DNA from 2 places in the Yersinia intermedia genome. Region 2 is predicted to be linked to the other one. Evidence: predicted binding sites of a transcription regulator. Region 2 holds the regulator's gene; the other holds the start of a gene.

Region 1 (15,701 bases), 1.7 Mb from region 2:
ACGTATGGTTTGACTCCGGTTCAACCCACTCGTCGGTGGTTGACGTGCGCCCTGAGTTTGGTGGTCATAGCCCGGATATGTATCTGGAAGGTTCTGACCAACACCGTGGCTGGTTTATGTCTTCACTGATGATTGCAACCGCGATGAAAGGCAAAGCGCCTTATCGCCAAGTGCTGACCCACGGTTTTACCGTTGATGGTCAGGGGCGTAAAATGTCCAAATCCATCGGTAACACCATCAGCCCGCAAGATGTGATGAACAAACTGGGTGGTGATATTCTGCGTCTGTGGGTGGCATCAACTGATTACACCGGTGAGATCGCGGTTTCTGACGAAATCCTCAAACGCTCTGCTGACTCTTATCGCCGTATCCGTAACACTGCGCGCTTCCTGCTGGCAAACCTGAATGGGTTTGATCCTGCGCTGCATCAGGTGAAACCGGAAGAGATGGTAGTAGTGGATCGTTGGGCAGTCGGCCGCGCCCAAGCGGCTCAGGCCGAGATCATGGAAGCGTACGAAAATTACGATTTCCACTTGGTGGTGCAGCGCTTGATGCAGTTCTGCTCGGTTGAGATGGGATCCTTCTATTTGGATATCATTAAAGACCGCCAGTACACCGCGAAAGGTGACAGTGTTGCCCGCCGCAGTTGCCAGACCGCATTGTTCCATATCGCAGAAGCATTGGTGCGCTGGATGGCACCTATTATGTCCTTTACCGCAGATGAGATCTGGAACCAACTGCCCGGCAGTCGTCCACAGTATGTCTTCACTGAAGAGTGGTATGACGGTCTGTTCGGGTTGGCGGGTGATGAAAGTATGAACGATACTTTCTGGGCCGAGCTGTTAAAAGTCCGTGGCGAAGTCAACAAGGTGTTAGAGCAAGCCCGTAGTGATAAGCATATCGGTGGTTCATTGGAAGCGGCAGTCACCTTGTTCGCTGAGCCTGAACTGGCTACGCGGTTGAACAGCTTGCAAGATGAATTACGTTTTGTGCTGTTGACCTCTGCCGCAAAAGTCGCTCCTTATGCCGATGCGGGTGATGATGCGCTGCAAAGTGAATTGATTGCCGGGTTGAAAATCACCTTTAATAAGGCTGATGGTGAGAAGTGCCCGCGTTGCTGGCATTACACTCAAGATGTCGGTTTGGTGGCGGAGCATGCAGAATTGTGCGGCCGCTGTGTCACTAACGTTGCCGGAGACGGTGAAGAGCGTAAGTTCGCCTAATGAGTAAACCTATTTGTTCGACCGGATTGCGCTGGTTATGGCTGGCGGTATTGGTGGTTATTTTGGATCTCAGCAGCAAACAGTGGGTCATGACCCACTTTGCCCTGTATGAGTCAGTGCCGCTGATCCCTTTTTTCAACCTGACCTACGCACAGAATTTTGGCGCAGCTTTTAGCTTCCTTGCCGATAAAAGTGGCTGGCAGCGTTGGTTCTTTGCGGGCATCGCTATTGGTATTTCAGTGATACTCATGGTGCTGATGTATCGCTCTACTGCCAAACAACGCCTGCTCAATTGTGCTTATGCTCTGATTATCGGTGGGGCATTAGGTAACTTATTTGATCGCATGGTGCACGGTGCGGTGATCGATTTTATCGATTTCCACGTCAATAACTGGCATTTCCCAACCTTTAACATCGCCGATACCGCTATCTGTATCGGTGCTGCGTTGGTTATCTTTGAGGGTTTTTTAAGCCCTGCTGAAAAAACGGCCATGAATAAAGGTGAATGAGATGTCTGAGCGTGTACCAGGTAATCAAGTACAAGACCATTTTGTACAAGACAAGAGCGCCGTATTGGTGCACTTCACTCTGAAACTGGAAGATGGTTCAACGGCGGAATCAACACATATTCACGGCAAACCTGCGCTGTTTCGTTTAGGCGATGACAGCCTTTCTGATGCACTTGAGCAGCAGTTGATAGGTTTGAAAGTGGGTGATAAACATGCTTTCACCTTGCAGCCTGAAGATGCGTTTGGTTTGGAAAGCCCTGATCTGATTCAGTATTTTACCCAGCGTGATTTTGCTCAAACCGGTGTGCCAGATGCCGGTACTATTATGCTATTTACCTCCCGCGATGGCAGTGAAATGCCAGGCGTGGTGCGGGAAGTGGCGGAAGAGTCTATTACTGTTGATTTCAATCACCCGTTGGCAGGGCATTCCATTAGCTTTGAAATTGAAGTGCTGGAGATTGACCCCCAACAGGAGGCAATGCATGCAGATATTGCTGGCTAATCCACGCGGTTTTTGTGCCGGAGTTGATCGGGCTATCAGTATTGTTGAACGCGCGATCGAAATGTATGGCGCGCCAATTTATGTGCGCCATGAAGTGGTACACAACCGTTATGTGGTTGATAGCTTGCGTGAGCGCGGTGCTATCTTTATTGAGGAGATAGCAGAAGTGCCAGATGGCTCTATTCTGATTTTCTCAGCCCATGGCGTGTCGCAGGCTGTGCGAGCAGAAGCTCGTGAGCGCAAGCTGACGATGCTGTTTGACGCAACCTGCCCATTGGTGACCAAAGTTCATATGGAAGTCGCACGCGCTAGCCGCAAGGGTAAAGAAGCCATCTTGATAGGGCACGCTGGTCACCCGGAAGTGGAGGGTACCATGGGGCAATACAGCAACCCGCAAGGGGGCATGTATCTGGTTGAATCACCTGATGATGTATGGGCTTTGCAGGTTAAAGATGAGAACAATCTGTGCTTTATGACACAGACGACTTTGTCGGTTGATGATACCTCTGCAATTATCGATGCCTTGCACCAGCGTTTCCCGAAGATTGTCGGTCCACGCAAAGATGATATCTGCTATGCCACGACCAACCGGCAGGAAGCGGTGCGCAATCTGGCTAATGATGCTGATGTTGTCTTAGTGGTTGGCTCGAAAAACTCCTCTAACTCTAATCGGTTGGCTGAGTTGGCACAGCGGATGGGTAAACCTGCTTATCTAATTGATTCAGCAGCGGATATACAAGAGTTATGGTTGCAGGGTGCGGCACGTATTGGTGTTACTGCTGGCGCATCTGCTCCTGATATTCTGGTTCAACAAGTCATCGCACGCTTGCAAGCTCTTGGTGCTGGTGGATCTATCGAACTCAGTGGCCGTGAAGAGAGTATCGTTTTCGAAGTACCTAAAGAGTTACGTGTCGATGTAAAACAGATCGACTGATTGATATCGTGCTTCAGCGTTAAAAAGCAGCCCTCAGTGGCTGCTTTTTTATGGGTATATTTCACCATAACTGCATGAATATGCGAAATAACCGCACTATGCCAGATGAAGTGTTTCCGAGTATTTTACCCTAAATAATTCGAGTTGCAGGAAGGCGGCAAGAGAGATACAAATTGGTCGGGAACCGATTTGAACGCAGCCAACGCACATGCAGCTTGAAGTATGACGGGTATGTAAGGAATTAAGTGGTTTCACTGATAAAAGCACGCGTATATCATTTTTTTCTAATACAGATTAAATAGGCTGGCAGAGTCCATAGCGGGCGGCTAATCTGAACCTTGGTCAGGGTAGATGACACAATATGAGAGGAAGTATGACTGATTCAACAATTCGTATCGCTGTTGTCGGCGCGGGTGGCCGTATGGGCCGACAACTTATCCAGGCAATTACTCACACTGAAGGTGTGGTGCTGGGGGCTGCTGTTGAACGTGTCGGATCCACATTAGTGGGGAGTGATGCCGGCGAACTGGCCGGAGTGGGGTTGTTAAACATCACAGTAAGTGATGATTTATCTGACGTAGTTGATCATTTTGATGTGTTGATCGATTTTACCCGGCCTGAAGGCACGCTGGCGCATTTAGCCATTTGTCGTCAATATCGTAAGGCGATGATAATTGGCACGACTGGCTTTGATGATGCAGGTAAAGAAGCAATCAGGGTTGCGGCAACGGACATTGCTATTGTGTTCGCTGCCAACTTCAGTGTTGGGGTCAATGTGGTGCTAAAACTGCTAGAGAAGGCAGCGAAAGTGATGGGCGACTATACCGATATCGAAATAATCGAAGCACATCATCGGCATAAAGTTGATGCGCCTTCAGGTACCGCGCTGGCGATGGGGGAAGCAATTGCTGACTCACTAGGGCGTTCACTGAAAGATTGTGCAGTTTATAGCCGTGAAGGTCATACCGGTGAACGCAAACCTGGCACCATCGGTTTCGCAACTGTGCGTGCTGGCGATATCGTTGGAGAGCATACGGCTATGTTTGCTGATATTGGTGAGCGTGTTGAGATCACACACAAAGCGACCAGTCGTATGACTTTTGCCAATGGCGCGGTTAAATCGGCTGTTTGGGTGTCAACGCGCAGTAATGGCTTATTTGATATGCGTGATGTACTGAATTTGAATGAACTTTAAAGGTGTAAAGCACAGCCAGTGATGTGGTTGTTTTTATCATAATCGTTTGATAACAGGGCAATATTTTATTGTCCTTTTTTATTTGTTTTAATAAATAATTGTTTCATTATTAATTGTTTGTATAACCTTTATTTATCTGTGTTTTTGTCTGTTTTTTTGTCTTTTAATCCCTTCCTTGGTCATTGGCCCTGATTTTTACTGCTCTGGAACGATATTTCTCAGTCACTACACCTCGCAACCGTTTACTATGTTAAGTTAGCATGTGTTTTTACCGCTATAATCCCCTCATTTTAATGAGAACGGTAAAAAACAGAGAAAAAATGGCACTTTGGCTAGACAAGAGCGTCACTCATCATTAAAATGCGCCCAATTTGCCAAAAATTAGCTTTGAGGGCGGTTTTTGCATTGATTTAGATCGCTAGATATGAATTAATATGCAAATAATGTGACTGTTTATTCCTTGGAGGATGTTTTGATTAAGTCAGCGCTATTGGTTCTCGAAGACGGAACCCAATTTCACGGTCGGGCCATCGGGGCAGAGGGTACGGCAGTGGGGGAAGTGGTCTTCAATACGTCAATGACCGGTTATCAAGAAATCCTCACTGATCCTTCCTACTCCCGCCAGATCGTTACTCTTACTTATCCTCATATCGGCAATGTCGGCACTAATGCCTCCGATGAAGAATCCTCCGCAGTACACGCCCAAGGTCTTGTTATTCGCGACCTGCCTTTGATTGCCAGCAACTACCGTAATGAAGAAGGCTTAGCTGAATATCTCAAGCGCCACAACATTGTTGCGATTGCTGATATCGATACGCGTAAGCTGACACGTTTGCTGCGTGAGAAAGGGGCACAAAATGGCTGCATTATTGTGGGTGACTTGTCTGATGCCGCTTTAGCACTCGAAAAGGCGAAAGCATTCCCAGGCCTGAAGGGGATGGATCTGGCAAAAGAAGTGACCACGAAAGAGCGTTATGACTGGTTACAAGGTAGCTGGACTCTGGAAGGTGACTTACCTGCGGCAATGCAACCAGAAGATTTGCCCTTCCATGTAGTGGCATACGACTACGGCGTGAAGCGCAATATCCTGCGCATGCTGGTGGACCGAGGCTGTCGCCTGACGGTCGTTCCTGCACAGACACCGGCAGAAGAAGTGCTAAAACTGAACCCAGATGGCATTTTCTTATCCAACGGCCCAGGTGACCCAGAGCCATGTGATTATGCTATCGCGGCTATCAAGCGTTTTCTGGAAACCGACATTCCGGTGTTTGGCATCTGCTTAGGCCACCAATTGCTGGCGCTGGCCAGTGGCGCAAAAACAGTGAAAATGAAGTTTGGTCACCACGGTGGCAACCACCCGGTGAAAGATTTAGATGCCGATTGCGTGATGATCACCGCACAGAACCACGGTTTTGCGGTAGATGAAACCACATTGCCATCCAACCTGCGAACTACACATGTTTCTTTATTCGATGGTTCTCTGCAAGGGATTCATCGCACTGATAAAGCCGCATTTAGCTTCCAGGGGCACCCAGAGGCCAGCCCAGGTCCACATGATGCAGCGCCATTGTTTGATCACTTTATCGAACTGATTGAAGCTTACCGCGCAACAACTGCAAGCCGTAACAGTAGCCATACCAATAAATAATCAGGAGCCTCAAACCATGCCAAAACGTACAGATATAAAAAGCATCCTGATTCTGGGCGCTGGCCCAATCGTTATCGGCCAGGCCTGTGAGTTTGACTACTCTGGGGCTCAGGCTTGTAAGGCACTGCGTGAAGAAGGCTACCGTGTCATTCTGGTGAACTCCAATCCGGCAACCATCATGACTGACCCGGAAATGGCCGATGCCACTTATATCGAGCCAATCCACTGGGAAGTGGTACGCAAAATTATTGAAAAAGAGCGCCCGGATGCAGTGCTGCCCACCATGGGTGGTCAAACCGCACTGAACTGTGCGCTGGAACTGGAGCGCAAGGGCGTTCTGGCTGAATTCGGTGTCACCATGATAGGTGCCACTGCCGATGCTATCGATAAAGCAGAAGACCGCCGTCGCTTTGATATCGCGATGAAGAAAATTGGTCTGGATACTGCGCGTTCAGGTATTGCGCACAATATGGAAGAAGCTCTGGCTGTAGCGGCTGATGTGGGCTTCCCTTGCATTATCCGCCCCTCTTTTACTATGGGTGGCACCGGTGGCGGTATCGCGTATAACCGTGAAGAGTTTGAAGAGATTTGTGAGCGCGGGTTAGATTTATCGCCAACCAAAGAGCTGTTGATCGATGAATCGCTGATTGGTTGGAAAGAGTATGAGATGGAAGTTGTGCGCGACAAAAACGACAACTGCATCATCGTCTGCTCCATCGAAAACTTCGATGCGATGGGCATCCACACCGGTGACTCTATCACTGTTGCACCAGCTCAGACTCTGACTGATAAAGAATACCAAATCATGCGTAATGCCTCGATGGCAGTGCTGCGTGAAATCGGCGTAGAAACCGGTGGCTCCAACGTGCAATTCTCGGTTAACCCGAAAAATGGCCGTTTAATCGTTATTGAAATGAACCCGCGAGTGTCCCGTTCCTCCGCTCTGGCCTCTAAAGCAACCGGCTTCCCGATTGCCAAGATTGCCGCCAAACTGGCGGTAGGTTATACGCTCGATGAGTTGATGAATGATATCACTGGTGGCCGCACGCCGGCCTCCTTTGAGCCATCTATCGACTATGTTGTCACCAAAATCCCACGTTTTAACTTCGAAAAATTTGCCGGTGCGAATGACCGCCTGACCACGCAGATGAAATCGGTTGGCGAAGTGATGGCGATTGGCCGTACCTTGCAGGAATCGCTGCAAAAAGCCTTGCGCGGTCTGGAAGTTGGCGCGACCGGTTTTGACCCGAAAGTGAGTCTGGATGATCCAGAAGCACTGACTAAAATTCGCCGTGAATTGAAAGAAGCCGGTTCTGATCGTATCTGGTATATCGCCGATGCCTTCCGTGCAGGCATGTCGGTTGATGGTGTTTTCAATCTGACTAACGTTGACCGCTGGTTCCTGGTGCAGATTGAAGAGTTGGTTCGTCTGGAAGAGAGCGTGGCAGAGTGCGGTATTAATGGTCTGAATGCTGATTTTATGCGTCAGTTGAAGCGCAAAGGCTTTGCCGATGCCCGTCTGGCAAAATTGGTCGGTGCGGCGGAAAGTGAAGTGCGTAAGCTGCGTTATAAACAGGGCCTGCATCCGGTGTACAAGCGTGTAGATACCTGCGCGGCTGAATTCTCTACCGATACTGCCTACATGTACTCAACCTACGAGGAAGAGTGTGAATCCAACCCAACCAGTGATCGTCCGAAAGTGATGGTACTGGGGGGCGGCCCGAACCGTATCGGCCAGGGTATTGAATTCGACTACTGTTGTGTACATGCGTCACTGGCGCTGCGTGAAGACGGTTACGAGACCATCATGGTGAACTGTAACCCTGAGACGGTTTCGACCGACTACGATACCTCTGATCGCCTCTATTTCGAATCTGTCACCCTGGAAGATGTGCTGGAAATCGTGCGTATTGAGAAGCCGCAAGGCGTTATCGTGCAGTACGGTGGGCAGACTCCATTAAAATTAGCGCGTGAACTGGAAGCCGCCGGTGTCCCTGTTATCGGGACTAGCCCGGATGCAATCGACCGTGCAGAAGACCGTGAGCGTTTCCAACAGGCGGTAAATCGTCTGGGCTTGAAACAACCAGCGAACGCGACGGTTGCTACTATCGAACAAGCCGTAGAGAAAGCCACGGGTCTGGGTTATCCGTTAGTGGTCCGCCCATCGTATGTCTTGGGTGGTCGCGCGATGGAAATCGTTTATGACGAAGTTGACCTGCGCCGCTACTTCCAAAATGCAGTGAGTGTCTCGAACGATGCACCAGTGCTGCTGGATCGTTTCCTTGATGATGCCGTTGAAGTGGATGTTGATGCCATTTGTGACGGTGAGCGCGTGTTGATCGGTGGCATTATGGAGCACATTGAGCAAGCAGGGGTGCACTCCGGTGACTCAGCCTGTTCATTGCCCGCTTACACCCTGAGTAAAGAAATTCAGGATGTAATGCGCCAACAAGTTGAAAAACTGGCGTTTGAGCTTTGCGTGCGCGGTTTAATGAATGTGCAGTTTGCCGTGAAGAATAACGAAGTTTATCTGATTGAAGTTAACCCTCGTGCAGCCCGTACCGTACCATTTGTGTCTAAAGCCACCGGTATGCCACTGGCAAAAATCGCCGCACGCGTGATGGTGGGGCAGTCATTGGCAGAGCAGGGTATTCTGGAAGAGATTATTCCCCCTTATTACTCGGTAAAAGAAGTGGTATTGCCGTTTAACAAGTTCCCAGGTGTGGATCCGATTTTAGGGCCAGAAATGCGCTCTACCGGTGAAGTGATGGGGGTCGGTCGGACCTTCGCTGAAGCTTTCTCTAAAGCGATGCTGGGCAGTCAGTCTGGTATGAAAAAGAGTGGCCGCGCACTGTTATCTGTCCGTGAGGGAGATAAACACCGGGTGGTTGATTTGGCCGCCAAGTTGCTTAAACAGGGCTTTGAATTGGATGCAACCCACGGTACTGCGGTGGTTCTGGGCGAGGCAGGGATAAACCCACGTTTAGTCAACAAGGTACATGAAGGTCGCCCACACATTCAGGACCGTATCAAGAACGGTGAATATACTTATATTGTGAATACAACGGCAGGGCGTCAGGCGATTGAAGATTCTAAACTGATTCGTCGTAGTGCTTTGCAATATAAAGTGCATTACGACACCACCTTGAATGGTGGCTTCGCAACAGCAATGGCTTTGAATGCGGACCCTACCGAGCAAGTGATTTCAGTACAAGAAATGCATGCCAAGATTAAGAATATGAAAGCTTAATTTGGGCGCTAAAAAAGGGGGCGATGGATACATCGCCCCCTTTTTTATGCTCATATATCCTTCGTTCTTGAAGCCACAGGGGTGCCTACCTGCAACTCCAATGACTTTGGATATAAAATCGCGCTTTTTACCCGCATAAACAGTGTTTTTTATGCACAGAAGTATTATTCATAAACGATAGTATTGTTCATAAACAACATTGGTGAAGATCAATGTTCGTGCGGGTTGTGAATAGTAGCTTATAGCCAGGCGTTAAGAATCGGCGCAGTTAGCTTAATGCAACTTTGATACCCAGGCCGATCAACAGACCACCCAGTAATTTATCGACAACTTTTTGCACTTTCGCCAAACCTCGGCGTACCGGTGCACTTTGAATCAGAATCACCAGTAGGGGCCACCAGATAACAGCCAGTAGCCAGATGATTGAGGCGTACCACAGTTTCTCACCCACGCCGGAGTTTATCTGTAATATTTGTGTGAAAACGGCGAGAAAGAAAAGAGTCGCTTTGGGATTTAATAAATTGCAAAGATATCCCTGCAAGAACGCGGCTTTCAGTGTGACGGGATATTGTGCAGTGTTATCGATACTCAGCTTACTATTTCCTCGTGACAGCAGGGCCTGGATACCAATCCAGATCAAATAACAGGCTCCGGCATATTTCAGCAGATTGAATAGCCATGGCGTGGTAGCGATAACGACTGCCAGGCCAGCCACGCAATAAGACATATGTGTCGCAACACCCAAAATTACGCCGAGGGCTGTCATCATGGCTGCGGGGCGGCGATAGCGGGCAGCGTTTTTGATTACCAGAAAGAAATCTGGCCCGGGGGAGAGCATGCCCAAGGTAGCAAGTGTGGCAACGAATAAAGAGGTTTCAAGCATAAGGATTACCGAATGAGAGTGGTACTATCTGGCGATAATAACGCCACTTGGCTTCCTCTGCATTATTCTTATTTGTTATCTGTGGTGGTTTGCTTATCAGTAGTAATGGGATTGCCGCAGATGTCTTTTACTCTTTTGACGGATAGTGATGCACGAATATGAGCCTGGATAATGTAATAAGCAGTGATGTTTTGCATCAACAGCAGCGAGAAATTACGCGGTTGTGCATCAAATGTGCCCTATTGTTGTTGCAGCATGGGGCCGAAAGTATGTTGGTTGAGCAGCTATCTGCACGGCTTGGCATGGCTCTGGGGATGGACAGTGTCGAGAGTTCTATCTCGGCTAACGCAATTGTGCTGACCACAATAAATCAGGGTAATTGCCTGACATCCACCCGTAAAAATACCGATCGTGGGATCAATATGCAGGTGGTAACGGAAGTACAGCATATTGTGATTATGGCGGAGCACCACATACTGGATGCAAAAGATGTAGAAAAACGCTTCGAGCATATTAAACCTCTTCGCTATCCGCGCTGGCTGGTCGTCGTGATGGTGGCGCTCTCTTGTGGTTGTTTCAGTAAATTAAACGGTGGTGGTTGGGATGCGTTTTCTATCACCTTTTTAGCCAGTGGGTTGGCGATGTTTGTGCGCCAGAGCCTGACGGCACATCATATGAATCCGCTGATTAATTTCTGTATCACTGCTTTTGTTGCCACATCAACATCTGGTTTGTTAATGCGTTTACCGTTTTTCCAAGAGGCGTCCAGTGTGGCGATGGCCGCCAGCGTATTGCTGTTAGTACCGGGATTCCCGTTGATCAATGCAGTAGCCGATATGTTTAAGGGCCACGTTAATACTGGTTTGGCCCGTTGGGCAATGGCAAGTTTATTAACGTTATCAACCTGTATTGGGGTGATATTTGCGATGGCGTTATGGGGATTGCGGGGGTGGTGATGAATTTACTCTGGGCATTATTACAAGACATGGTGTTGGCGGCTATCCCGGCATTGGGTTTTGCTATGGTATTTAATGTGCCGGTGCGGGCATTGCGTTACTGTGCATTGCTGGGCGCTGTCGGGCACGGTTCGCGTATGTTAATGATCCATTTTGGAATGAATATCGAGCTGGCTTCATTATTGGCTTCAATTATGATTGGCGTCATCGGGATTAACTGGTCACGCTGGTTGCTGGCACATCCAAAAGTTTTCACTGTCGCGGCCGTTATTCCTATGTTCCCAGGTATTTCCGCTTATACCGCGATGATATCGGTCGTTGAGATTTCTCACTTGGGTTATAGCGAGGCGTTAATGTCCACGATGATGACCAATTTCTTGAAAGCCTCATTTATTGTTGGCGCGTTGTCGATTGGTTTATCCTTGCCTGGATTGTGGTTATATCGCAAACGTCCTGGTGTATAAGGTTTTTTTTCTTCTCTGTTTATATATCGGGCTAAGAGCAATCTTATATGTGTGATTAGCCTGCTTATCGCTATCGACGCTTGATTAGGCTTTACGTATAGTGTGAGCAATTTTTCGGTATTGGCTCTTGTAGCCTACAGGGTTTAAACATGATTATCAGCCTGATCGCTGCGTTGGCAGCGGATCGCGTTATTGGTATGGAAAACGCCATGCCATGGAACTTACCGGCTGATTTAGCGTGGTTCAAACGTAACACGCTAAATAAACCGGTTATTATGGGTCGTAAGACCTTCGAATCTATCGGTCGTCCTTTACCGGGGCGGCTAAATATCGTTATTAGCAGCCAACCAAGTGCTGATGAGCGCGTGACCTGGGCTACGTCAATTGAGGAAGCTCTTTCTTTCGCAGGCGACGTGGAAGAAGTTATGGTCATGGGGGGCGGGCGTGTTTATAAGCAATTCTTGGCTCGCGCGAATCGTATGTATCTTACCCATATCGATGCGGAAGTAGGAGGGGACACTCATTTCCCTGACTATGAACCGGATGAGTGGGAAAGCACATTCAGTGAGTTTCATGACGCAGATGAAGCGAACTCGCACAGCTATTGCTTTGAGATCCTTGAGCGCCGCTGATTATAAGATCTTCACTAAAAACAAAGGCGCATATTATGCGCCTTTGTTTTTTCAATTTTTAGTTATCAGTGAGTTATAGATAACTAAAGGGATCTTTTGCCGCGGCTATTTCATCCGTGCTACTTATTTCTGCTTCCACCTTGAATGCATGTTGGGTGAAATAACGTTTATCTTCCCAGCGGAGCAGCGTTAAATCGCCCCCCCAGCAACAGCCGGTATCCAAGCCATAGATACCTTCAGGAACACCTTTTCCTTCCAGCGATGCCCAGTGACCAAAAATAATTGAATAGTCAGGGGACACCGACCTTGGCAACTCGAACCAAGGCTTGAGCGGAGCAGGGGCATTTTCTGGCGTATCTTTACAGATCATATCCAACTGGCCGTTCGGGAAACAAAAACGCATGCGGGTCAGGGCATTAGTACTAAAACGCAAACGTGCTAGCCCGGATAGCTCTGGTGACCAGTTGTTAGGCATATCACCGTACATGGCATCGAGGAAGAGTGGATAGCTATCACTGCTTAATACCGCTTCCACTTCACGAGCACACATTTGGGCGGTTTCAATATCCCACTGAGGTGTTATCCCCGCATGAGCCATGATCAATTTTAATTCATCATCAACCTGTAAGACGGGTTGGCGACGCAGCCAATTAATCAACTCATCAGCATCAGGTGCCTCGAGCAGTGGAGTAATACGATCTTTGGGTTTATTACGGCTGATGCCTGCATAAACGGCCAGTAAATGTAGGTCATGGTTGCCCAGAACCATACGAACAGCAGGCCCTAATGAACGGACATAGCGTAAAACATCCAGTGAAGCTGGGCCACGGGCAACTAAGTCACCGGTTAACCACAATGTATCCTGCTGCGGATCAAAGCTCACCTGCGCTAATAACGCAAGCAGCTCATCGAGGCAGCCATGAACATCGCCAATAAGATAAGTAGACATAGTTGAAAGGTCAGAGTTAATGGATCAGTGCTGGGATCGCTAAGCGGAACACCGGAATCGCAGTACGGAAAGCCTGACCAAGGTGATCGACCATCTCATAATGCCCTTCCATGGTACCCAGCGGGGTTTCCAGAACGGCACCGCTGGTGTATTGAAACTCGTTACCTGGCAGGATCAACGGTTGCTCACCGATGACCCCTTCACCCTGAACTTCAGTCTGCCGGCCATTACTATTAGTGATTAACCAATAACGGCCAATCAGTTGCACATTTGAACGACCCAAATTGCGTATCGTCACGGTATAAGCGAAGACGAAACGTTCTTCGTCGGGTATCGACTGGGTTTCCACATAGATACTTTGCACTTGTACACAAACGCGGGGCTGTTCAATCATAATGTGCTCCTGCTTATTCTTGCGGTGTCGATTGAGCTGAAAGCCAGTTAGCCAGCTTACAGTATTGCGCTACCGAAATATTCTCTGCCCGCAGTATTGGGTCAATACCTAATTCGATTAACTGCTCTGGAGTGAATAGGTCTCCTAAGCTGTTACGCACGGTTTTTCTGCGTTGATTAAATGCTTGCGTGGTAACGCGGCTAAGCATACGCACGTCACCCACCGGATTTGGCATGTTGACATGTGGAATCAAGCGCACAACTGCCGAGTCAACTTTTGGAGCAGGGGTAAACGCCGTTGGCGGTACTTCTAGCACCGGGATAACATTGCAATAGTATTGCGCCATCACCGTCAGCCGACCATACGCTTTACTGTTAGGCCCTGCGACCAGACGATTGACTACTTCTTTTTGCAGCATGAAATGCATGTCACGAATAGCATCAGTATAGCTGAAAAGATGGAACATTAACGGGGTGGAAATGTTGTATGGCAAGTTACCAAACACGCGTAATGGTTGCCCTGCAAGCTCCGCTAACTCAGAAAAATTAACTTTCATCGCATCTTGCTGATGGATGGTCAGCTTGTCTTTCAGTTGTGGATGGCTGGCTAAACGAGCCGCCAAATCGCGATCGAGCTCGATCACTGTCATATGATCCATACGTGCAGCAACAGGTTCAGTCAATGCCCCTAAACCGGGACCTATTTCAACCACGGCTTCACCAGGAACTGGGTGGATCGCAGAGACAATACTGTCGATGACAAACTGATCGTTTAAAAAGTTTTGTCCAAAGCGTTTGCGGGCAAAATGCCCTTGGTGGACTCTATTATTCATTGCTGTTATTTATCATTTTAATGGCTAAGTTTAATGCCGTAATGAAACTGCCAACATCGGCAGAACCGGTTGCGGCGAGTTCTAAAGCGGTACCGTGATCCACAGAAGTGCGGATAAAAGGCAAACCGAGAGTGATATTTACTGCCCGGCCAAACCCTTGATACTTCAGCACTGGCAATCCTTGATCATGATACATCGCAAGAACTGCATCTGCATGTTGCAGATATTTAGGCTGAAATAGGGTGTCTGCCGGTAGAGGGCCAATAAGATTTATGCCTTTCTGACGCAGTGCATCCAGCGCAGGAATGATGGTATCGATCTCTTCATGGCCCATATGACCACCTTCACCCGCATGGGGATTCAGCCCGCACACGTAAATCTGTGGTTGGCTAATACCAAATTTGGTTTTCAGGTCATTATCAAGGATCGTGATAACTTCATGCAGGCTAGCCTGAGTGATCGCGCCAGGCACAGCCAGCAAAGGCAAGTGAGTTGTCGCCAATGCTACACGTAACTCTTCTGTTGCCAGCATCATCACTACCCGTGGGCAGAGGCTGCGATCCGCGAAAAATTCGGTGTGCCCGATAAACGGGATGCCAGCATCATTGATAATACTTTTTTGTACCGGGCCTGTGACCAATGCGGAGAATTCCCCGCTTATCGCACCATCACAAGCCTTGGCCAATGTTTCCACAACATAGTGGCTGTTTTGGACGTCAAGCTTACCAGGAATCACTGCCGTGGCCGTTTTCACCGGTAATATTGTGAGGGTACCTGCAAGCTGCGCCAACGCGGGTTTACCCGGCTGATATTCACGCAACTGCAATGGCAGGTTAAGCTGACTGGCCCGAGCAAGTAGCAGGGCCGGATCAGCGCACACCACTAACTCAACAGGCCAATCCTGTTGAGCCAGGGCGACGACTAAATCCGGCCCGACCCCGGCTGGCTCACCGGGGGTAATAACGATACGATTATTGTGGTTGTGCATTACTACCATCAAGAATTTTTACATAAGCAGCAGCACGCTGCTCTTGCATCCAGGTTTGAGCTTCTTCAGCGAACTTACGGCTAAAGAGCATACGGTATGCCCGGTCTTTCTGTGCTGCATCAGTTTTGTCTACCTGACGTGTATCGACAACCTGAATTAAGTGCCAGCCGAAAGAAGAATGAACCGGTGCACTGATCTCACCTTTTTGCAGTTTCATCAACGCATCACGGAACGCGGGATCATAAATATCAGGTGATGCCCAACCCAGGTCACCCCCTTGCACGGCAGAACCGGGATCCTGAGAGATCTCTTTGGCAATAGTGGCGAAGCTGGATTTACCAC
Region 2 (15,701 bases):
CTGTTTGTGCTGCTGTTTACCCAGCTATTTTTAAATTTGGCGCATGCGTCACCGCAGGCTCACGTCTCGGCTGAGCAGAAGAAAGGACAGGTCAGCCAGGCCAGCCCGGATGATCGTAAAAAGCGTAAAGCCGATAAAAGCAGCAAAAAAGTAAAAGTCGCCAACACTAAAACCACCTCGGGCAAAGTGACAACGGCTAAAACAGCGGCCAGCAACGATAAAAAGAAAATTGCTGCCAACGCCACTAAAACGATGAAGAAAAAAGCACAAGAAGTCAGTAAAACCACGACAAAAAAAACCAATATTAAAACCGCAGCCAATAAAAAAGTGACCACAGTTAAAAAAACAGAAAAAGTCGCTTACGGCCGGCACAGAAATAAAACCCAAGGCAAAGCCGCTAGCGAATTAGTCGCTAATAGTAAAATTAAGCTCAGTCCGGCACATAAAAAACGCTATCAACATGCCAAGCAGACCGCGATGAGCAAACTAATGAAACAAGTTGGTAAACCTTATCGCTGGGGTGGCACCTCTCCTAATACCGGTTTTGATTGCAGCGGGCTTATCTATTACGCCTATAAAGACGTGATCAGAATAAAGATGCCACGCACGGCTAACGAGATGTATCACCTGCGTGACGCCGCCCCCGTAAAACGTGCTGAGTTGGAAAGCGGTGATTTAGTATTCTTCAATATTGCTAACCGTGGTGTCGCCGATCATGTGGGCGTCTATTTGGGTAATGGCAAGTTTATTCAGTCCCCGCGTACCGGCGAAGAAATTCGTATCAGCATGCTGGACAATGACTATTGGCAAGATCATTACGTTGGCGCACGCCGCGTGGTCACACCAAAAACCATCCGCTAAGACTTCAGTTTGCGCCCGGTAGCACCACCGGGTGCCTATAGCACAATAAGCCCCTTCACGTGTTAAACCCGTTGTATGACTTTCACGCTATCGCTCATCAAACAGTGAGGTTATCTCTGTCATTCCTGATGAAAGTTGTTAAGATTAATACCCACAACAAAAATACAACAATTAAGCTTTAACCGCTCTTCGCCACATAGCTGCCAACGGCAATTGATGTGATTTGAGGAGCAAACACCCTGAGCAACCCCGAAAGGAGAGAGCTATGTCTTTTGAATTACCGGCATTACCTTATGCGCAAAATGCGCTAGAACCCCACATTTCAGCTGAAACACTGGAATACCATTACGGTAAGCATCACAACACCTATGTGGTTAACCTCAATAATCTGATTAAAGGCACGGAGTTTGCGGGTAAGACGTTGGAAGAGATTGTAAAAACCTCTAATGGTGGGGTATTTAACAATGCGGCCCAAGTCTGGAACCACACCTTCTACTGGCATTGCCTGTCACCTAATGGTGGTGGCGAACCTACGGGTAAGGTTGCCGATGCTATTAATCAGTCATTTGGTTCTTTTGCTGAATTTAAAGCACAGTTTACTGATGCGGCAGTAAAAAACTTTGGCGCTGGCTGGACCTGGCTGGTTAAAAAAGCAGATGGCACGCTGGCGATTGTCAGTACATCTAATGCAGCAACACCACTGACCACCACTGATAAACCGGTGTTAACTGTCGATGTGTGGGAACATGCTTACTACATTGATTACCGCAATGCGCGACCAAAATACCTGGAGAACTTCTGGGCACTGGTTAACTGGTCTTTCGTTGAGAAAAATTTAGCCTGATACGGCGACAACAGACCGGCGCATTACTCGTAACAATAATTAAGGGCGGGTTTACCCGCCCTACTTATCACTTCACACCGGCAAGCGGCTCAATTAATTCATTACTGCCACGAAGCTAAAGACAATAATCATCGCCAGCGCACCAACAGTCGTAATCAGCGACATTTTCAGATTGGTATCCATAAAAACTCCTTAGCCGGTTAGTTTGTAGTAAGATAAAGGCACATAGTTAGTGTGTTAAATTATTTTCCCACAGTTCAGAAAAAAAATCTTGTGCTCATTACGCACTTTATAACTTTGATTACCCCTTTCACTTTTCCTCCAGATCAGACAAAATTCGCAGTTCATAACTGCATACCGACTAATAACGTCCAATAAATACTTTCAGACAACCCGCTGATTCAACTTCCCAGCCTAATATCGTGTTTGTGTCTGAGTGGTTTTCGAGTATTGCAGGCAAACGATTAACATAATACTTACCCTACTGTAACCGGTAAGCTTAGGAGTCATTCTTTTTATGGCAACGATTAAAGATGTGGCCAAACACGCGGGTGTGTCCACCACCACCGTTTCGCACGTTATCAACAAAACTCGTTTCGTCGCCGAAAACACGAAGGCTGCCGTGTGGGCTGCCATTAAAGAACTGCATTATTCGCCCAGCGCTGTGGCTCGCAGTTTGAAAGTCAATCACACCAAATCAATTGGTTTGCTGGCAACATCCAGTGAAGCACCTTATTTTGCTGAAGTGATTGAAGCCGTCGAAAACAGTTGTTACAGCAAGGGTTACACCCTGATTTTATGTAATTCTCATAATAATCTGGACAAACAAAAAGCCTATCTGGCGATGTTGGCGCAAAAACGTGTCGATGGGCTGCTGGTGATGTGTTCAGAATATCCTGAACAACTGCTAGGGATGTTAGAGGATTATCGTAATATCCCAATGGTCGTTATGGATTGGGGTACGGCTCGTGGCGATTTTACTGACTCTATTATTGATAACGCCTTTGAAGGTGGCTATTTAGCGGGCCGTTACCTGATTGAGCGCGGTCACCGTGACATTGGTGCTATCCCTGGTCAGTTAGCCCGTAATACCGGTGGTGGTCGCCATCAGGGCTTCCTGAAAGCGTTGGAAGAGGCCAATATCACACTGCGTGATGAATGGGTGGTGCAAGGGGATTTCGAGCCTGAATCCGGGTATAAAGCAATGCATCAAATTCTGACACAAAAGCATCGCCCAACAGCGGTATTCTGTGGCGGCGATATTATGGCCATGGGTGCAATATGTGCTGCTGATGAGTTGGGCCTACGGGTACCACAAGATATTTCGGTGATCGGCTATGATAATGTGCGTAATGCTCGCTATTTCTCGCCAGCACTGACCACGATTCACCAGCCAAAAGAGCGTTTGGGTGAAACCGCCTTTGCCATGTTACTTGATCGTATTGTCAGCAAACGTGAAGATCCGCAGACCATTGAGGTACATCCTAAACTGGTTGAGCGCCGCTCCGTTGCCGATGGCCCGTTCCGCGACTACCGCCGTTAATGCTCTTTCGCCGGTAGCATGCAACGCTACCGGTGCTAAGTTCGCGCAATCACCTCTTGCTCATTGAATGATAATTCACCGTCATCTTTCAGCCACTCAGCATTCAGCGTGACACTGTCACCCAAATACTCGAGTAGCCAGGCCAATGCGGGCGAGTGGTTGTTCTGCTGCCACGCCAAACAACATGGGCTATCGGGCAGCGGTTCTACCAACGTCAATGCCGCTAACTTCCCTTGTTCAATCAACGGCGACACCATGTGCGCTGGTACCATTCCAATGCATAACCCCGCACACAGGCAGTCGATTCCCGTTGCCCAGTCTGGAGCCACCAATCGCTGCTGGTTAGCTAAAGTCCAGGTGTCACGCTTAGGTAGGTTGCGGGCGGTATCCTCCAGACAGAGTGAGGGATAAGGCCGTAACTGATTATCACTAAGTGGCCCAGTTAACCGGGCTAAAGGGTGATCGATGCTCACCACACAATGCCAACTTAAAAAACCCATATCGCGAAAAACAAATCGCCCACCGACGGGGATCGCGCGGGTAGCACCTATGGCCATTTCCGCCTGCCCCTCCACCAGCGCATCCCACACACCGTTGAAGACTTCATAGCGTACCCGCAGCTCAATATCAGGAAAATGTCGATAAAAATCCAACACTAAGCGGCGACTACGCTGTGGCTTAACAATTTTATCTATCACTATATTTAACTGCCCACGCCAACCATTCGCCACTTGTTGGCATTGGCGGCGTGTGTTATTCATTTTTTTGATAACATCGCGAGCATCTTTAATAAAAACCACACCCGCTTCGGTTAATTCCACATCGCGATGACGCCGTTCAAACAGCGGGACGGCCAGCCACTCTTCCAACTGACGCACCGTGTAACTAATCGCAGACGGCACGCGGTGCAATTCTTGCGCAGCAGCACTGAAACTCCCGGTACGGGCTACTGCGTCCACCACATCCAGTGAATATTCAGACCACATTGTTTTTCACCTTTTCCATCACAAATTTGCTATCAAAATTTTTAACAGCATGGCGCAAATATTAGCGTTTCACAACCGAATTTCTCATCGATAGAATGCCCACCGCAATTAATTTTCAGTAACAGAAGTTTTGCCTGCAAAAATTATAATTTAGCCAACGTCATTGGCGCGGCAACTAGCACCTCTGCGGTTCCAAGGACGAAGGATATAAAGAGAAATAAAGAATGAAAACGTCGTCTGGTTTTATGTTCTATCTGGCCGGTCTGAGTATGTTGGGTTATCTGGCCACCGACATGTATCTGCCCGCTTTTGGCGCAATGCAACAAGAGCTACAAGCATCTGCCGGCGCTATCAGCGCCAGTTTAAGTATCTTCCTCGCGGGGTTCGCAATCGCTCAGCTTATCTGGGGACCTGTATCGGATAAGTTAGGCCGCAAACCGGTTCTGCTAGCTGGTTTGGGATTATTTGCCCTCGGCTGTCTGGGGGTTTTGTGGGTTGAAAATGCGACACAATTACTCATCCTGCGCTTCATTCAGGCAGTGGGGGTGTGTTCTGCTGCCGTGAGTTGGCAGGCGTTAGTGGTAGATCGGTATCGCGACGGCAAGGCCAATCGGGTGTTCGCTACCATTATGCCGTTAGTGGCGCTCTCTCCTGCATTAGCCCCGCTGCTGGGAGCCTGGTTATTAAACCACTTCAGTTGGCGTGCAATTTTTGTCGTATTACTGGCCGTTACACTGCTGCTGCTGATCCCGACGGCACGATTGAGCGAACGCAAAAAAACTGCTCAGGATAATGCGACACGAATTAGCACCAAAATCAGTTTCTGGCAGTTGCTTAAGTCGGCAACATTCAGTGGCAACGTGATGATGTTTGCTGCCTGTAGTGCCGGTTTCTTTGCCTGGTTAACCGGTTCACCTTTTATTCTCGGTGATATGGGTTATAGCCCGAATGTCATCGGATTAAGTTATGTCCCCCAGACCCTGGCCTTCCTGTTAGGCGGGTTTGGTTGCCGCAGTGCTCTTGCCCGGATCAAGGGCAACACCTTGCTGCCGTGGCTGTTGGCAGGCTATGCGGTCAGCATGATTGCACTTTATCTGATAGCAACGTTAACCACGCCGACCCTACTGACCTTACTTATTCCATTCTGCATAATGGCGCTGGTTAATGGTGCCTGCTACCCTATTATCGTAGCGAATGCATTAATGCCCTTTCCAGCGAACACAGGTAAAGCAGCCGCGCTGCAAAATACCCTTCAGCTTGGGTTGTGTTTTGTTGCCAGTATGGTGGTCTCGGCCTATATCAGCCAGCCATTGCTGGCAACAGTGACCGTGATGCTATCAACAGTGGTTCTGGCATTTTTAGGTTATGGCATTCATTGCTACGCATTGCGAAAAGAAAAAAATCATACTAATCCGGTAACCAAAGTCATCGGCATTACAGCAAAGCCGCAAGCGGATGAGACGTGATGTGCTTAGATAAGTAAGTAATTCGGGCGATAAACCGGTCGCAAACCGATTTGAAGGCGGCTTGTGGCGGCCTCAACGAGGCGAGGCCCAAGGATGAGCCGAATAACAAGCGCCGCTAACACAGCGGTAGCGCCATAGGTGAAGTGAATTAATTCCCAATGGAAATAGTCACTAAGGAACACGCGAGCCGGGGACGATTTATTATTGAGAAAGCGCCCCGGCAAGCCTATACTCGATTTAACCAGATACAATACCATTAAAAAAAAGCATTAACTTAAGTACCTTCTGGGCGCGTGGATTGCGTCACATTTACTCTTAAGGATGAGTTGCCCTAAACCAATTTTTATTAGGGTTTCTTCTTAATCTTCCTCTGTCCGTTACGGATATTAGACACCAAGGTCACGACAACCTTATTGGTATGAATCTGCATGTATCGCGGGTCATAAGTCAGAAGAAAGTGATGGAGAAGCTATGAGTTCATCCTGTATAGAAGACCAGAGTATTCAAGAAACCCCGTGGTTTCGCATTATACAAGAAATGCTGAACCGGGCTGATATTGAAATTAATGGCCCTCGCCCTTTCGACATTAGAGTTAATAACCCTGATTTTTTTAAGCGGGTATTGCAAGAAGGATCTTTGGCATTAGGTGAGAGTTACATGGACGGTTGGTGGGAATGTGACCGCTTGGATATCTTTTTCCAACGGGTTCTCAGAGCTGGACTGGAGCATCAACTTCCACACCATTTCAAAGATACTTTACGTATTGCTGCCGCGCGCATTATTAATTTGCAATCGAAGAAAAGAGCCTGGATTGTCGGTAAAGAACATTACGATTTGGGTAATGATCTGTTTAGCCTAATGCTTGATTCAAATATGCAATACTCTTGCGCTTACTGGAAAGATGCCACGACCCTTGAGCAAGCGCAGGAAAATAAACTGCGGATGATCTGCGAAAAGCTGCAATTGGCTCCGGGCATGACGTTACTAGACATCGGTTGTGGTTGGGGGGGCCTCGCCGCTTATGCCGCCAGGCATTACGGGGTTGCCGTTTCCGGTGTTACCATTTCGGCTGAGCAACAAAAACTGGCACAAAAACGCGGTGAAGGTTTGGACGTCACTATTTTGTTGCAAGACTACCGTGATCTGAACGAACAATTCGATCGGATTGTTTCTGTCGGTATGTTCGAGCATGTCGGGCCAAAGAACTATCACACCTATTTTGATGTCGTAAACCGCAATTTGAAGCCAGATGGCCTGTTCTTACTGCACACCATCGGCGCTAATCGTACCGATCTGAGTATTGATCCGTGGATTAATAAATATATCTTCCCCAATGGCTGCCTGCCGTCAGTAAAACATATTGCTAACGCCAGTGAGCCTTATTTTATCATGGAAGATTGGCATAATTTTGGCGCTGATTATGATCGCACCCTGATGGCGTGGTATGAACGTTTTCAAGCCGCGTGGCCAAGCCTGGCGGAGAATTACTCGTCACGATTTGAGCGGATGTTTAGTTATTATCTCAATGCCTGTGCGGGGGCATTCCGCGCCAGAGATATCCAACTGTGGCAAGTGTTATTCAGCCCGAACGGAGTGGATGGTGGGATTCGCGTACCGCGTTAAAAGTGAAAATAGGACAGGTATATTGACTCCCCTGTCCTATTCTTAATCACTTTATCTCGGTTAAGACCACGTTTATCCGTGAGTGACCTTATCAACTACCGGCGTAGCATGTACCATCTCCCGCTGCGCCAATACCCGCTCGACTGTGTCCACTACCGCCTGAGTTTGTGGATCTATTTCGATATTTACCCGATGCCCCAAACGCTTTTTACCTAATGTGGTACGCGACAGTGTTTCGGGTATCAGATGCACACAGAAACGGTTCCCGACGACCTCACCAATGGTTAGGCTGATACCATCAATGCCAATAAAGCCTTTGTGTAATACATATTTCATTAAATCAAAGCTGGGCATACGAAACCAGATCTGACGATTATTTTCTGATGTGTATATTTTGACAATTTCAGCAGTACAAATAATATGGCCAGACATGAGATGCCCACCAATTTCATCGCTGAATTTAGCCGCACGTTCCAAATTAACGGTATCACCAACCTTGATATCGCCCAAATTGGTAATGCGCAGTGTTTCCTTCATTAGATCAAAGCTAACCCGATTACCCTCAACGGCGGTGACTGTCAGACAGCAACCATTGTGAGCAACAGAAGCACCTAAGGCTAATTCAGGCAGCATCTCCGTTGGCATTTCTACTACATGTGTACGGAAATTTGATTTTTCCTCGATGGCAACCACCGGCGCGGTGCCTTGAACAATACCGGTAAACATACGCCATGCCTCTTATCAGTTATCTATAAAAAGAAAGATTCTCTGCCTTGATTTTGCCTCAGAAGATAAGGAAAACCAAACCACTTAGACTAAAAAAACAGATAAGCGGTATTTAGCTGATAATTAGCGACAAAGATTGCTTAAGCGCGATGAGCAGGTACAATCCTTTATAGTTTTTCCGCTATTTTATTTATCGCCCATTGCGCGATAAACAGTCGTTATTGAAATCATAACTAGGTTATACCCAAGTTACTTCGAGATACAGCTAGGCGGCAACCGCGTGAACCTCCAGGAGCTTAGATAACTAAGTGACGGGAGTGAGCAAGGGCAGCCAACACCCCTGTATATTGAAGGGCGACGGGTAGAGAAAGGTGCATACGTGCAGAAGTACATCGTCGAAGCGCGTAGCTTATTGGCTCTCGCTATTCCCGTCGTCATCGCGCAATTGTCTCAAACTGCCATGGGTGTAGTTGACACTATTATGGCGGGTTCTGTCAGTGCAACGGATATGGCCGCAGTAGCGGTGGGGACGTCTATCTGGTTACCGGCTATTTTATTTGGCCATGGTTTGTTGTTGGCACTTACCCCAACAGTTGCACAGCTCAACGGTTCCGGGCGGCGCAATCAGATTGCCCATCAAGTCAGGCAAGGTTTTTGGCTGGCTTTATGCGTTTCCCTGCTAATTATGTTTGTTCTATATAATAGCGACCACGTTATTAAGCAAATGCATAATATTGACCCAGTGCTAGCAGATAAAGCCGTTGGTTTCCTGCATGCCATTATGTGGGGTGCACCGGGCTATCTGTTCTTCCAGGTACTGCGTAATCAATGCGAGGGATTATCCAAAACCAAACCGGGGATGGTTATCGGCTTTATTGGTTTGCTCGTTAATATTCCGGTTAACTATATTTTCATCTACGGTAAATTCGGTGCTCCGGCATTAGGTGGCGTAGGTTGCGGGGTGGCTACAGGCACGGTCTATTGGGTGATGTTCCTGATGATGCGCTGGTATGTCACGCGTGCGCGTTCACAACAGGATATCAAACTGGAAAAAGGGTTCGCTGCACCAGACTGGCAAGTAATGAAACGCCTGGGTGGCCTTGGTCTGCCAGTCGCTTTGGCGCTGTTTTTTGAAGTAACGTTGTTCGCGGTTGTCGCCTTACTGGTTTCCCCTTTGGGCATTGTCGCTGTAGCCGGGCACCAAATTGCGCTCAACTTTAGTTCACTAATGTTTATGTTGCCTATGTCGCTAAGTGTCGCGGCCACCATTCGTGTTGGCTTCCGTCTTGGTCAAGGCTCGGTTGACCAAGCGAGGGTCGCCGCCTATACCAGTATTGCCGTGGGTTTAATGCTGGCTTGTGTTACTGCGGTATTCACCGTTATTTTCCGCGAGCATATTGCTTTGCTGTACAACAAAACACCGGCAGTAGTGATGATGGCCTCCCACTTGATGTTGCTGGCCGCTATTTACCAGCTCTCTGATGCGATTCAAGTAATCGGTAGCGGTGTGTTACGGGGTTATAAAGATACACGTTCGATCTTCTTTATTACCTTTACTGCCTATTGGATACTGGGGCTACCCAGTGGTTACTTGCTGGGGCTAACCGATTATATCGTGCCCGCCATGGGGCCAAGTGGGTTCTGGATTGGGTTCGTTATTGGCTTAACCTCTGCGGCGATTTTAATGGCGCTACGCATCCGCTGGTTACAAAAACAGCCTGCGACATTTATCTTGGGCAAAGCCGCACATTAGTACTGGCAATCTCTGGCGTGACCGGCAGAAATCATATTAGCAAGTCACGCCAGCGTAAAAACACCAAGGTGGAGAAAAAAACAGCGCAATGGGCAAAAGCGCAGCAATTACGTGAGTTTGCGGTGAATATTGTGTTTTTCTCCTTGCCAGCAGACGGGCAGCTCGTTAATATTCGTCCCCGCTGTCAGCATTGATGGTGAGTAATAAAAAAGATGCGTCCGTAGCTCAGTTGGTTAGAGCACCACCTTGACATGGTGGGGGTCGATGGTTCGAGTCCATTCGGACGCACCAAATTTATTACACCGATGTAGTGGTTAAAGACGTTGTGAGTTCAGTAGCCAAAGTAGTAAGAGTTGCAATCGGTCGTCCTGTAACTTCAAGTAAGTAGGGTAATGTGCGTCCGTAGCTCAGTTGGTTAGAGCACCACCTTGACATGGTGGGGGTCGATGGTTCGAGTCCATTCGGACGCACCACTCTGGTCACAGATTTATCATCTTTAGATGCGTTCTTAGCTCAGTTGGTTAGAGCACCACCTTGACATGGTGGGGGTCGATGGTTCGAGTCCATTAGAACGCACCACTCCGCTTCACTCTGTGTTTTCTTAATCTTCCCAATACTTGTTTACGCCCCCCTATTCCAGCTAATTCTCTGCAAGAGATGACCCCAATAATACAATAGAGCTCAACGAATCCTTCGATGTCTTCTGCTTGTTTATCAGCCCTGGATTGGCTAAAAATGTTAAAAATCACACCAGTTGCGCAACAAACTAAGAAATATTCGCAATACTTGCGCGACTAATTCCCCCTTTTTATAAAAAACGGCAATGAGTTTCTGTTTTCTATTTCATTTCCCGTTACTTACCGCTTATAATACGAACCGTCGTTTCAGTTGAATGGTTTCAGCATCTTGATCTGCCGATACGCTAAAAAAATACAACTCACATTTACGCCATCGTATACCGATCATGCGTTTAGCCTCGTGCTAAAGTTTTCCGCTCAACTTCCGCAACTGTCATCTATCCTTAGTAATGTTTTGCTTCTTTGTAACGTTTCGCTACACCAGACACTAATCAGATCCCACTCCGTTGATCTCATTAACGGAACTTTCGTTTTTAATCCATCACAACTTGTAGAAAAATCCTCATGAACATGAACGACAAAAAGACTAAAATTGTTTGTACTATCGGTCCCAAAACCGAATCTGAAGAAATGCTGACAAAACTGCTTGATGCCGGCATGAACGTTATGCGTTTGAACTTCTCTCACGGCGACTATGTAGAACATGGTCAACGTATCAAGAACATTCGTGCTGTAATGGCAAAAACCGGCCACAAGGCTGGCATCTTGTTGGACACTAAAGGCCCAGAAATCCGCACCATGAAACTGGAAGGCGGCAAAGATGCAGCCCTGGTTGCTGGTCAGACTTTCACCTTTACCACGGATCAAAGTGTTATCGGTAACGACAAGATCGTTGCTGTGACTTACCCAGGCTTCGCTGCTGACCTGAAAATTGGTAACACCGTTCTGGTTGACGATGGTCTGATCGGTATGGAAGTGACTGAAGTCACTGAAAGCGCCGTAGTCTGTAAAGTGCTGAACAACGGTGATTTGGGTGAAAACAAAGGCGTTAACCTGCCAGGCGTTTCTATCCAGTTACCCGCACTGGCTGAAAAAGATAAAGCTGACCTGATCTTTGGTTGTGAGCAAGGCGTGGACTTCGTTGCTGCCTCCTTTATCCGTAAACGTTCAGACGTGCTGGAAATTCGCGAACACCTGAAAGCGCACGGTGGCGAACATATCCAAATCATTTCTAAAATCGAAAACCAGGAAGGTCTGAATAACTTCGACGAAATCCTGGAAGCCTCCGACGGTATCATGGTTGCCCGTGGTGACCTGGGTGTTGAGATCCCGGTTGAAGAAGTTATCTTCGCGCAGAAGATGATGATTGAGAAATGTAACCGCGCTCGCAAAGTTGTTATCACTGCAACGCAGATGCTCGATTCAATGATCAAAAACCCACGCCCTACTCGTGCAGAAGCTGGCGACGTTGCTAACGCCATTCTGGACGGTACAGACGCCGTGATGCTGTCTGGTGAAAGCGCCAAGGGTAAGTACCCATTAGAGTCTGTCACCATCATGGCGACCATCTGTGAGCGTACAGACCGCATTATGCCTAGCCGCATTGATACGCTGAATGATAATCGTAAAATGCGTATCACCGAAGCCGTTTGCCGTGGCGCGGTAGAAACAGCAGAAAAACTGGAAGCAAAACTGATTATCGTTGCCACTGGCGGCGGTAAATCAGCAAAATCAGTGCGTAAATACTTCCCTACTGCCACCATTCTGGCATTGACCACCAACGAAACCACCGCCCGTCAATTAATCCTGACCAAAGGTGTTGTCACTCAACTGGTTGATAAAATCGCTTCCACTGATGATTTCTACCGCATCGGTAAAGAAGCCGCTCTGGCCAGTGGCTTGGCACTGAAAGGCGAAGTTGTAGTTATGGTTTCTGGTGCTCTGGTAGCAAGTGGCACCACCAATACTGCTTCGGTACACGTGTTATAACCCCAACACGTCCTCTCGGATGATAATTAAAAACGCCGCTTTCAATAGCGGCGTTTTCTTTTTTAAACCGTCCAAATAATCTTTCTGAAAAATCTGCTTTATCACAACGGCGTTAAAGCCATTTTTTCAAATAGGACTTATCCCATAGAATCCGGCTGTTTTGCCTCGTTTTTTTAACTTTTTTTTAAAACAAGGTGCTTCTTTGAGCGAACGATCAAAATAAACCCCTCTAACACTAAAAATTTATTCTCTTTCGAAAAAACTTTGTGTAATACTTGTAACGCTACATGGAGATTAACTTAATCTAGAGGGTGTTAATAATGAATCGTACTAAACTTGTACTGGGCGCGGTAATTCTGGCTTCAACTATGCTGGCTGGTTGTTCAAGCAATGCTAAAATCGACCAACTGTCTTCTGACGTTCAGACTCTGAACGCTAAAGTTGACCAACTGAGCAACGACGTGAACGCAATCCGTTCTGACGTTCAAGCAGCTAAAGACGATGCAGCACGTGCTAACCAACGTCTGGACAACCAAGCTCACGCTTACAAGAAGTAATATTACTTCCTGAAAATGAAAAATGGCGCACATTGTGCGCCATTTTTTTTACCCCGCCAAAATGCATTCCTGACGTTACCCTCCTTGATAGCTACCTTCCTTTGCTACTCACTCACTCTGTCATCTTGCGGTTGAGGCTACAGGCTTTGCCACGACGGATACATTGCCATGGCAAAGGTGTATCTAATACTTAATTAGCGGCAGAGTAGACCGGACCTGGCTGAACCAGCTTAGATGCGGCTTCGTTAGCCGGTTGCTGCCCTTCAGTCTGTGGTTGCGCCTGTTGCTCGCCCTGAGGCGCTACAGCGGCCGGAGCCTCCACAGGTGCTGTCTCACCTACCGTTACGATGACAGGCATGCCAGCGCGGCGTACAATCGCATCCTGGACCACTTGTGCATCAGTCTGGCTGTCGCTCATAAATTTCTGTAGGCCGCTGCTGATCGCAATTGGCATCGTTTGCGGGTCATCACTGTCCACGCGGGACAACGGCTGATGAACCTCAACATAACGTTTACCATCAGGTTCTACGGAATATTTAACCGGTTCGTTGACTATCTGTACGCGAGTACCTTTAGGTACTGAGCTGAACAGTGCCTTGATATCATCAGGACGTAAACGGATACACCCGGAGCTAACACGCATGCCGATACCAAAGTTGGCATTAGTACCGTGGATCAAATACTCACCGCCACCGGCTGACAAGCGCATAGCAAACAGGCCCATTGGGTTTTCCGGCCCAGCTGGAACGACTGATGGCAAGGTAACGCCTTGTGCCAGGTAGTGCTTGCGGATGTTTGCAGTCGGTGTCCAGGTTGGATTCGGGATCTTCTGACTAACAGATGTCGTCATAGTAGGGGTATTACGCCCTAACTGGCCGATACCGATAGGATACACGATGACTTTGCTCTGGCCTTTAGGGTAGTAATAAAGACGCAGCTCAGCCAGGTTGATGACGATGCCTTCACGTGGGGTATCAGGCAGCAGCATCTGGGTTGGGATGGTTAACACTGAACCCGGTAATGGCAGATACGGGTCAGCACCTGGGTTGGCTTCAAGCATCCCCAGCAAGCCGATTTTATAATCAGCAGCAATAGCCTCAAGCGGACGGCCATCATTTGGAACGGTATAGGTAGTATTTTCACCAATCAGACGGCTATTGGCTGGCGGTAGAGGATACTCGGTCGCATTGGCAGCGGTAATACTTCCCGCCATACAAGTTGCGAATAACATACCAATCAAGGTTAATGCACGTTTCATGCTTAGTTCCTACATCACTTCTTCAAATTCGGTTTACACGGCTATACCCAATAGATTCCAAGTTGCAGGAAGGCGGCAAACAAATGAATCCCGCGAGCTTACGCAAGTAAGTGATTCGGGGGAATGAGAGCAGCCAACACACCAGCAGTTTGAAAGATGACGGGTATATCTACGTTAATTCTAGCAGCCAATTATAAGGCCACCATATAGTAACAGCCCTTATTATAAAGGCAATTTATATCTCTAAAAATCAAGGTGTTACAAAGTAATTTATTATGCTTTATCCGGCATGGCAGCCGATTTAACCTGCTGAAATTTCACCATTTTAAGACTGTGACCCATGACTCAAAAATGGTCAACTTCTGAGGAATAAAGCACAAAATGTTGGCGTGAGTTAACCGTTTTTTAAAGTTGCCGCTTTAGTACGAATAGCGCGGATCATCGCTTCCAGACCTTGTGAACGCGAAGGGGTCAGGTGCTGACTGAGGGCTAAATCGGCAAAAAATGGCCGAACATCCAACTCAATGATCTGCTGTGGAGCTAAACCGTGATAAAGGATAAACACCACCGCGACCAAACCTTTAACGATAGCCGCATCACTGTCACCAGCAAAAACCACTTGCCCCTCATCTGAGGCTGTCATGGCAATCCACACCTGGCTTTGGCAACCGGAAATCAGATTCTCCGGCTGGCGTTGTTGCTCTGTCAGTGGGGCTAGCTGCCCCCCTAACTCGATCACATACAGATATTTTTCTTCCCAATTCAGACAACGGGAAAAGTTACGAATCAATTTTTCTTTATCTGGCAAACCAGCCATAGCATGCTTCCTGATACCTTTTATACTTGATGTCGTGGGCAGTTAGCCGCGCCTACCTACCCGCAAAATCACGTGATTACGCATGGGATTAAGGAGCCTCACCTTTGAGGCTCACCTTGTGGCTAGCATAAATACCGTTCAAATCGATCCCGACCGATTGGTCATTCGCTTGCTGCAACATCAATGACATTGGTAATCGTTGAATTTTAGATACAGCGCTTATTAATAACACTCAACCCAGTAATGTTTCAATGCGCTGTAGCCCTGCCACCAAGCGATCTACTTCCTCATGGGTATTATAAAGTGCCAATGAGGCACGACACATACTAGGAACGTGGTAGAACGACATCAATGGCATAGCACAGTGATGGCCGGTACGAATAGCGATACCGTATTGATCGAGGAAACTGCCAACATCATACGCGTGGTGCTCCCCTAAATTAAACGCAATAACCCCGGCACGGGCTTGCGGGCCATAAAGTGTCAGGCTGTTTACCTGACCCAGTTGATCCAAGGCATACTGCATCAGCGACTGCTCATAGTGCTGGATCTGCGCAAACCCAAGATCAGTAACATAATGGATTGCCGCACCCAGCCCCATAATGCCTGCGGTGTTCGGCGAACCGGCCTCGAAACGCCACGGCGCATCGGCAAAAGTGGTGCCTTGCGTTAGGCTCACGGTTTTGATCATCGAACCGCC

The links. The regulator PurR, encoded in region 2, represses purine synthesis genes. The targets are predictions, from matches to a motif close to CANGCAAACGTTTGCNTG.
Positions count from the first base shown of each region.
Region 1: a site for PurR is predicted at 4,595-4,612, ahead of carA (glutamine-hydrolyzing carbamoyl-phosphate synthase small subunit). Genes of this name have one in related genera too.

Region 1 covers NZ_LR134116.1:3,917,192-3,932,892, reverse strand. Annotated here, with positions in the region: gene ileS (isoleucine--tRNA ligase) at 1-1,223, shown strand, start outside; gene lspA (signal peptidase II) at 1,223-1,732, shown strand; gene fkpB (FKBP-type peptidyl-prolyl cis-trans isomerase) at 1,734-2,234, shown strand; gene ispH (4-hydroxy-3-methylbut-2-enyl diphosphate reductase) at 2,215-3,168, shown strand; gene dapB (4-hydroxy-tetrahydrodipicolinate reductase) at 3,542-4,363, shown strand; gene carA (glutamine-hydrolyzing carbamoyl-phosphate synthase small subunit) at 4,836-6,011, shown strand; gene carB (carbamoyl-phosphate synthase large subunit) at 6,028-9,261, shown strand; gene EL015_RS17970 (LysE family transporter) at 9,530-10,144, opposite strand; gene EL015_RS17965 (threonine/serine exporter family protein) at 10,303-11,100, shown strand; gene EL015_RS17960 (threonine/serine exporter) at 11,100-11,564, shown strand; gene folA (type 3 dihydrofolate reductase) at 11,714-12,196, shown strand; gene apaH (bis(5'-nucleosyl)-tetraphosphatase (symmetrical) ApaH) at 12,270-13,145, opposite strand; gene apaG (Co2+/Mg2+ efflux protein ApaG) at 13,162-13,539, opposite strand; gene rsmA (16S rRNA (adenine(1518)-N(6)/adenine(1519)-N(6))-dimethyltransferase RsmA) at 13,553-14,371, opposite strand; gene pdxA (4-hydroxythreonine-4-phosphate dehydrogenase PdxA) at 14,364-15,359, opposite strand; gene surA (peptidylprolyl isomerase SurA) at 15,343-15,701, opposite strand, start outside.
Region 2 covers NZ_LR134116.1:2,201,071-2,216,771, reverse strand. Annotated here, with positions in the region: gene EL015_RS10110 (C40 family peptidase) at 1-861, shown strand, start outside; gene sodB (superoxide dismutase [Fe]) at 1,127-1,705, shown strand; gene cydH (cytochrome bd-I oxidase subunit CydH) at 1,799-1,888, opposite strand; gene purR (HTH-type transcriptional repressor PurR) at 2,223-3,248, shown strand; gene punR (DNA-binding transcriptional activator PunR) at 3,284-4,234, opposite strand; gene punC (purine nucleoside transporter PunC) at 4,459-5,700, shown strand; gene cfa (cyclopropane fatty acyl phospholipid synthase) at 6,172-7,323, shown strand; gene EL015_RS10075 (riboflavin synthase) at 7,396-8,049, opposite strand; gene EL015_RS10070 (MATE family efflux transporter) at 8,429-9,802, shown strand; gene EL015_RS21705 (hypothetical protein) at 9,820-9,996, shown strand; tRNA gene EL015_RS10065 (tRNA-Val) at 10,017-10,093, shown strand; tRNA gene EL015_RS10060 (tRNA-Val) at 10,199-10,275, shown strand; tRNA gene EL015_RS10055 (tRNA-Val) at 10,305-10,381, shown strand; gene pykF (pyruvate kinase PykF) at 10,951-12,369, shown strand; gene EL015_RS10045 (major outer membrane lipoprotein) at 12,690-12,926, shown strand; gene EL015_RS10040 (L,D-transpeptidase family protein) at 13,117-14,184, opposite strand; gene sufE (cysteine desulfuration protein SufE) at 14,579-15,001, opposite strand; gene sufS (cysteine desulfurase SufS) at 15,234-15,701, opposite strand, start outside.